DNA from 2 places in the Aestuariimicrobium sp. Y1814 genome. Region 1 is predicted to be linked to the other one. Evidence: riboswitches for the same ligand, from Rfam matches in the RefSeq annotation. Region 1 holds a riboswitch; the other holds the start of a gene.
What was found. Region 1 has a riboswitch for cobalamin ahead of ACQE3C_RS13115 (hypothetical protein). Riboswitches for the same ligand answer to the same signal wherever they lie in the genome.

Region 1 (4,087 bases):
CGCCGACCAGCAGCACGTCGACCGCGTCCTGCAGTGACGAGATGCCGCTGGTCAGCCAGATCGCGACCATGACGACCAGGGCGATGATGATCACCGCGATGCCCAGCGTCTTGCCGATGTAGTCGACTTCCTTGCTGAGCGGGGTGGGTTCCTGCTCGGTCTGGGCGAGCATCGTGGCGATGTGGCCCATCTCGGTGTCCATGCCGGTGGCCGTCACCACCGCTCGTCCCGTGCCTTGGGTGATCGCGGTGCCCTTGAAGACCATGTTGGTGCGGTCGCCGAGCGGCACCTCACCCTCGATCACCGCCGGTGACTTGGTGACCGCGGTCGACTCGCCGGTCAGTGAGGCCTCGGCGACCTGTAGGGAGGCCGTGCTGAGCAGGCGTGCGTCGGCGCCGACCGAGTCACCCTCGGCCAGCAGCATGACGTCGCCGGGCACCAGTTCTGCGGCCGGGACGCGCACGGTCTGCCCGCCGCGCACCACGGTGCTGGTGACCTGGGCCATCTTCTGCAGCGCGGCCACCGCATCGGCGGCCCTGGACTCCTGCACGTAACCGAGCACCGCGTTGGCGATGACGATGACCAGGATCACGATCGCGTCGACGGGCACCCCGTGGGCGCCCTCGGCGACCCAGGCGGCCAGCGAGATCACGATGGCGGCCAGCAGCAGGTAGATCAGCGGGTCCTGGAACTGGCGCAGCAGCTTCTTCCAACCCGGTTCGGGTGGGGCGCTGACCAGTTCGTTGGGGCCATGGCTGGCCAGTTGTGCAGCGGCCTTGTCGTCGGACAACCCGGCCTCGGCGTCCACCTCGAAGTGGGACAGGGCCGCCGCGGCCTCGGTCTGGGTCCAGTCGGTACCACGGGCGTCGGGGCCGGTGTCGTGACCGCGGGCCTCGGTCATGGGTTCGAGGGTGCCGGGGGCCGGGTGTGTGCTGGTCAACTCTCACCGCTCCTGCGCTCGCAAGACAAACTGCTCTGTGCTTCCACGGTACGCGGGCCATTCGAGAAGCGACCAAGTGTGGGAAACTTCGTCGCGGCCGGCCGCCCACCCCGGCGCGTCCGTGGCCCGCTACAGTGGGGACTGCAGCTGGTTCCCACACCTGCCGATCGCACGAGAAGCGGGTGGGGGAGACAACAGGGAACCCGGTGGGAATCCGGGACTGCCCCGCAGCGGTAAGTGGGAACGAACCCCGTCATCAAGCACTGGACCACACGGTCCGGGAAGCGACGGGCAGTAGGAAGCACGAATGCCCACGAGTCCGAAGACCTGCCAGCGCCCCACCGTCGGTGGGGGTCCGCGGCTCCGTGGGAGGGCCCGGGATCCGTGCGTCACGCCGGCCTGTGGGCAGGCGTTGGGCGCCAGACCCGATCGTCCCCGGTGGTGCGGAAGCATCCGGACTGCTTCACGAGGGACGACAGCATTCATGATCATCGAGGACTGGCAACTCCACCACCCCGCCACCGACCGGGCGCCCGGTGCGCCGGGCACCATCGGACTCAGCGACGAGTTCATGCAACGGGTGGCCGACGACCGCACCTGGTGCCTGTTCGACACCGGACGAGCCGCTGACCTGGCCGAGCTGGACGGCGCCGCGTTCGCTGAACGCTACGGGGAGTACGTCGCCCTGGCCGGCGCTGGACGAGTGGCCCACCGGCGCGTCGGTGCCAGGGACCACCTTGCCGACCTGGTGGGCCTGCTGCGCGCCGGGCGGGTCACGGCGCTGGTCTGGAAGGACGCCGTCGCCGGCCGTGACCTCGGCGGGGGAGTGCCGGGGTCCGAACCCGGGCGGCGCGGTGTGCTCAACGTGGCCCAGTTCCTGGCCGCTCCCGGCGTGGGTGTCGAGTGGGTCCGACTGGCCGGGGCGGTCCGACGGGCGGTCCGCCGGTTGGACGAGGGCGTCGACCTGGCCCCGGTCACCGATCCCGACCGGCGGTTGGCGCTGGGGGTGGCCGGCTTCGGTGACCTGGTCGAGGCCCTGGGGCTGGGCTACGGCTCGTCCGCTGCCCGGGTGCTGGCCGACCGGCTGCTCGAGTTCATCTCGTGGCATGCGATCGACGCCTCGGCGGACCTGGCCCGGGAGCGGGGCTCATTCGCCTCGGTCCACTCGTCCGGGTGGAGCCGGGGACTCGTGCCGATCGACACCCTCGACATGCTCGAGGGGCGCCGCGGCCTGGTGGCCGCCCGGCTCGACTGGGACCGGCTGCGGCTCAAGGTGGCGGGCGGCCTGCGCAACGCGGCCCTGCTCAGCATCAGCCCGGACGCCCCGGGGCTGGTGCCCGCCGGGACCAGCCCGGGGCTGCAGCCCGCTGGTGGGCAGGTGGCTTCGGTGGACGCCGTGCTGCAGGTGGTCGCCCGCGCCCAGAAGTGGGTCGACCAGACGATCAGCCACACGTTGACCGCTGACTGCAGCACCGCCACCTGGGTGGCCGCCTGCCTGCGCGGGTGGCGCCTGGGGCTGAAGACCGCCCCGGGCCCCGTCCGCGTCATGGACGACTGGGCGGTCGCCGAGCAGGTTGGCACGCAGGCAGCCGGCGCTCGGGTGGCTGCTGGGGTGGGTGCCGGGCGCGTGGTCACCGGGCCCTGGCAGCGGGCCACCGCCTGACTGGTGGGTTCCCCTGTGCTGCTGCCGTGGGGGCAGCAGTGCCGAGCCGGTCGTGGGCGGCTGGGATCGCTGCCGTGCCGCGCGGGCCTTAAGTGGCGGGTTTTCCTCCCCGGGAGCAGGAAAACCCGCCACCTAAGACGGTATCCATCCAGTGACGCCCTGGTTCTCGTCCAGTGAGTACGTGCTCAGCCGCTGACGGGCGCCTCCGCGGCGCTGCGGGCGTGGTCGATCCGGTCCTGGGTGAACCGGCGGGCGGCGAAGACCAGCACCGCCAGGTACAGGGCGCCGCCCACCACGAACGGGGCCCGCAGCGCCCACTCACGGCCCAGCCACGGTTGTGACCAGCTCACCAGCAGGCCTCCGACCAGGGTGCCGATCGAGATCGTGCCCCACCCGAAGAAGCGGTAGACCGAGTTCACCCTGCCCAGCAGGTGGTCGGGGATGATCCGTTGGCGCAGCGAGACGGTGATGACGTTCCAGACGACCACCATGGCGCCGGACAGCAGCTGCGCCAACCACACCAGGGCGGCCGACGACACCACGGCGGTGAACAACAGGGTCACCGCCATCACGGTGATCGACACCAGCAGGGCCCGGGCCTCCCCGAGCCGTGCGATGACCCGGTCGGCGAGGACCGACCCGATCACGGCACCGGCCGCCGCACCACTGAGCAGCACGCCGAACTTCCAGCCGTCGAACAGGCCGAGCACCTCCTGGGCGAACAGCACGAAGACCACACCGGCGAGCGAGCCGGCCAGGTTCATCACGCCCAGGGCCACCGCCAACGCCCGCAGCAGGTGGTGGCCCCACAGCCACCGGAACCCTTCGCTGATCTCGGCGCGGAAGTTGATCCGGCCCGACGCCGCACCCCCGGGCCGAAAGTTCCCCCGCAGCGAGAACACCAGCACCGCACAGGCAGCCAGCAGGCCCGCGTTGCCGATGAACGGCCAGGCCACCGACACCGCGACCAGCACCCCGGCCAGCGGGGGGCCGACGAACTGGTTCATGGTCGTTTCGGCGGCCCACAGGCGTCCGTTGGCCTTCTCCAGCAGTGAGCGGTCAACCACTGACGGCAGCAACGACTGGGCGGTGTTGTCGCGCACGACCTCGGCGCAACCGAGCAGCAGCGCACCGCCCACGAGTGCCCCGAGCAGCAGGTTCGCGTTCGGCGGAGGAGCGGCGCCGGCTGCCAACGCCTCGGGGGTGGGCAGGTCGTGTTGGTGGAACCACAACAGCAGCCCGAAGGCGGCGACGACCACGCAGCGCACCACGTCCATCGCCCCGACCAGCAGCCGTCGGTCGTAGCGGTCGCTGAGCACCCCGGCCGGCAGGGAGAACAACAGCCACGGCAGCCGCGAGGCCAGCCCGACCAGGGCGATGGCGGTGGGGTCGCGGGTCAGCGCCGAGGCCAGCCACACCACGGCGACCGCCATCAGGCCGTCGCCCAGGTTCGCCAGCGCCGAGGCCGAGAACAAGCGTGCGTA
Region 2 (4,087 bases), on a different contig from region 1:
CAGGTCGGAACGACCATCACCGGTGAAGTCGCCCACGCTGAGCAGCTGGGTCATCCCGTTCCAGTTCTTGCCGATGTGGGCGATGCCGGTCAGCCCGTTGGGGGTCATCACGTAGCGGAACAGGGCGCCGTCCGAGGCGCGGCGGGCCACCACGTACTGGGTGGACGACCCGTCGAGGCTGCCGACGGGGACGATCATGTCCATGCCACCCCAGTTCTGGCCGACCTTCTTCCAGCCGGACAGGTACCCGTTGCCGGTGGAACGGAACAGCCACAAGGAGTTGTCGTCGCCGCGGCGGGCCAGCAGGTCGCTGCGCCCGTCGCCGTCGACATCGGCAACCTGGGTGATGTAGGTCATCGCGCCCCAGCCGGCGCCGACCTGGCCGAGGTGGGTCAGCCCACCGGTGGTCGAACCGGCGAAGAACTGCAGGCGTCCCTGCCCGTCGATGGCGTAGATGTCGGCGACCCGGTCGCCGGTGTGGTCACCCAGCACCCGGGTGACCGGGGTCGAGATGCGCGGCGGCTCGAGCGGGTTCATCGGCCAGTCCGGGGCCGTGGCGGGGCCGGCGGTCCAGTCGACGTAGTGCCAGCCCTCGACGGTGCCGGGCTGCGGGGTGGACAGGGTGGCGCCGACTTCGGAGAAGGTCCAGTCGATGTCGGTACCGTCGACCTCGCCGTTCCAGTAGGACCAGAAGTGGTTGGCAGCCACCGGGTGGCCGTTGATGGACTCGATGAAGTCGGTGCCGGTGACGGTGAAGCCGGCGCTGATCAGGGCCGCTCGTCCGTTGGTGAACTCGGTGGCGCAGCCGCCGGCCTGCTTGCCGGTCTGGTCCTGGACGACCACCCAGACGTTGTCGGCGGCCAGGCACGCCTCGGCGGCCTGGGCGTTGGCGGGGGTGATGGGGGTCTCGGCCCGGGCAACGGTGCCCTGGGTCACGAGCAGGCTGGCGACAACCCCGAGCGCCAGCGCGAGACGACGAATCCGCATGGGATCTTTCCTTTCGACGGACCCACGCTCGCCGCAGGAAGCCCCATGGCCCCCACCCTCGACCGCGCGAGTCACCAGTGGTGGTGTCGAGGTTCGGTCCGGCTCTCACGGTTGCGGGTCAGCCCGGGGATTGCACCCGGTTCTCCGCTCGACCCCTGCACTCTAGCAGCAGCGTCTGTGGAGCGGCGGTCACGGGGCGCACCGTGTGCCCCACGGGCATATCGCGGCAGCGTTCCACTTCGATGGCGAGTTGGGAAGCGGGCAGGGCTGCGATCGGGGTGCCGTCATCCATCCGCTGCTGGACTGCCTCGGTGCGGTGCGGCAGCAACCACCGCGGGGCGAGGTCGTCCGGGGTCGGGAAGGCCAGCCGCAGGGAGGTGACCCGCACCGGGTGCTGGGCGGCGAAGTCGCGGCAGGCGACCTCGCTGAGGCGCTTGGTGAAGCCGTAGAAGTCGGTCGCGTCGCCGGGGCCGGAGGGGTCGACCGGCACCTGCCCGTAGCGGGCGAACACCGACATCGAACTGATGTGCACCATCGGCTTGTCCAGCAGCAGGCACTGTTCCAGGCAGGTCACCACCGAGCCGACGTTGACGCCGTAGGCCCGCGAGACCCGTTCGGGGTCGGCGCGTTGCTCGGGGGTGAAGGCCAGCACCACAGCCATGTGGACGACCAGGTCGGCGTCACGGATGGCCTCGTTGACCTGGCTGGCGGACAGCGCATTGACCTGCTGGTAGTGCGCCGGCTCGTGGTCACCGGCGGGGCCGGGCAACAGGTCGGCGACCAGCACCTCGTGGCCCCGGGCGCGCAGGGCGGGGACGAGAAACGCCCCGACGTGCCCGCCGCCACCGATGATCGTCATCCGCACAAGGTGCAGCGTTCCACGGTGCCGCCGCGGTGGGCAAGGGGGTGCCCGGTTTGCGGAACGGATACCCCCGGGGGTATCTTCGTCCCCATGAGCCCCACCCCAGCGACCAACCGGCCCACCCGCATCGTCATCGTCGGCGGCGTCGCCGGCGGCATGAGCTGCGCAGCCCGCGCCCGGCGACTCGACGAGACCGCCGAGATCGTCGTGCTCGAACGCGGCGAGCACGTGTCCTTCGCCAACTGCGGCCTGCCCTACTACGTCGGCGGTGAGATCACCGACCCGGCGGCCCTGCTGGTGCAGACCCCGGACTCGCTTCGGGCCGCGCTGAACCTCGACGTGCGCACCGGGCACGACGTGATCGGCCTCGACCCTGACACCAAGTCGGTCACCGTGGGCACCGCCGACGGTGAGCAGACCATTGACTACGACGCGCTGGTGCTCTCACCGGGGGCCCGGGCGGTGCGCCCACCGATCCCCGGCATCGACTCGCCGCGGGTGCGCACCCTGCGCACGGTCGACGATGCCCTGGCCCTGCGCGACGAGGTCACCGGTGGCGCCGTGCGGGCCGTGGTGCTCGGGGCCGGCTTCATCGGGCTGGAGGCGGCCGAGGCCCTGGCGCAGGCCGGCGTCGGCACCCACCTGGTCGAGCTCGCCCCCCACGTGCTGCCCCCGCTCGAGCCGGAGCTCGCGACCCTGGTCACCGCCGAACTGGATGAGCTCGGCATCACCACCCACGCCGGGATCGCGGCCACCGCCATCGAGACCGGTGACGACCACGATGTCGTCGTGCTGGCCGACGGCACCCGGCTGGCGGCTGACCTGGTCGTCCTGTCGGTCGGGGTGAAGCCCGACACCGAGGTCTTCGAGTCGTCCGGGCTCGCCTGCGAGCGCGGCGCCATCGTGGTCGACGAGCACGGTCGGACGAACCTGGACTCGGTCTGGGCGGTGGGGGACGCGACCGTGAGCACCTGCCCGGTCACCGGGGCCCGTCGTCCGGTGGCACTGGCCGGGCCCGCGAACCGGGCCGGGCGCCTGGTTGCCGACGACATCCTGCGCCCCGAAGCGGCGCGCACGATCCCCGCCCCGGTCGGGACCGCGATCGTGCGGGTCGGTTCCTTGACCGCCGCCCTGACCGGCGCCAACCGGGCGTCGCTGCGGGCGGCCGGGGTGGAGTTCCGCACCGCCCACCTGCACCCGAACCAGCACGCCGGCTACTTCCCCGGTGCCGCCCAGGTGCACCTGGTCGTGCACTTCGGCACCGACGGACGACTGTTCGGCGCCCAGGCCGTCGGCACCGACGGCGTCGACAAGCGCATCGACGTGCTGGCCACCGCCCTGCGCGCCGGGCTGGATGTGCGTGACCTGATCGACCTCGACCTGTCGTACTCACCGCCCTACGGCTCGGCCAAGGACCCGGTGAACTTCATCGGCATGGTGGCCGAGAACGTGCTCAACCAGACCCTGGGGCTGTGGCAGGCCGAGGACCTCGACCGGGTGCAGGCCACCGCGCTGGTGCTCGACACCCGTAGCCGGGCCGAGTTCGCCACCGGCCACCTGCCCGGTGCGCTGAACATTCCCCACACCGAGCTGCGCGGACGACTCGACGAGGTGCGGGCCGCTGCTGATGGGCGAGCCGTTCGGGTGATGTGTGCCTCGGGCGTGCGTTCGGCCATCGCGCACCGGGTGCTGGCCCAGGCCGGCTTCGACTCCGCCTCCCTGTCCGGGGGCATCCTCACCCTGCGGGCCGCGCTCGGCGAGCGCGCCGCCGAGGTGCTCGTCCGCTGAACCCCTGACCCACTCAACCCACCACAAACCCGAAATCGAAGGAGACCATCATGTGCCGAGCAGTCACCTGCACGTCCTGCGGGAAGACCACCTGGGCCGGCTGCGGCCAGCACGTCGACCAGGTGATGAAGAACATCCCCAAGGCACAGCAGTGCCCGGGCCATGCCAAGCAGGAATCAGGCAGCTGGTTCTCGAAACTGCTCGGCCGCTGACATGAACGAGCATGACCTCGCCGCCCAGCGGCGCATCCTGAACCGGCTGCGCCGCGCCCGCGGGCAGCTGGACGCGGTGATCACCGCCGTCGACTCGGGCGCCCCCTGCCGACAGGTGGTGACCCAGTTGGCTGCTGTCGCCAGCGCCCTCGACAAGGCCGGCTTCGCCATCCTGGCCACCGCGATGAAGGACTGCGTCGCCGACCCCGAGGCGACCGCCGAGACCGAGGACGGCCTG

Region 2: another riboswitch for cobalamin. It lies ahead of ACQE3C_RS11860 (FG-GAP-like repeat-containing protein); the one in region 1 lies ahead of ACQE3C_RS13115 (hypothetical protein).

What each region holds. Positions count from the first base shown of each region.
Region 1 is NZ_JBNJRW010000012.1:64,811-68,897, reverse strand. Features, by position in the region: gene ACQE3C_RS13120 (cation-translocating P-type ATPase) at 1-940, opposite strand, end outside; cobalamin riboswitch at 1,072-1,289, shown strand; gene ACQE3C_RS13115 (hypothetical protein) at 1,425-2,603, shown strand; gene ACQE3C_RS13110 (MFS transporter) at 2,789-4,087, opposite strand, start outside.
Region 2 is NZ_JBNJRW010000010.1:53,867-57,953, reverse strand. Features, by position in the region: gene ACQE3C_RS11860 (FG-GAP-like repeat-containing protein) at 1-987, opposite strand, end outside; cobalamin riboswitch at 986-1,178, opposite strand; partial or broken gene ACQE3C_RS11855 (NAD-dependent epimerase/dehydratase family protein) at 1,364-1,846, opposite strand; gene ACQE3C_RS11850 (FAD-dependent oxidoreductase) at 1,940-3,637, shown strand; gene ACQE3C_RS11845 (hypothetical protein) at 3,688-3,849, shown strand; gene ACQE3C_RS11840 (metal-sensitive transcriptional regulator) at 3,851-4,087, shown strand, end outside.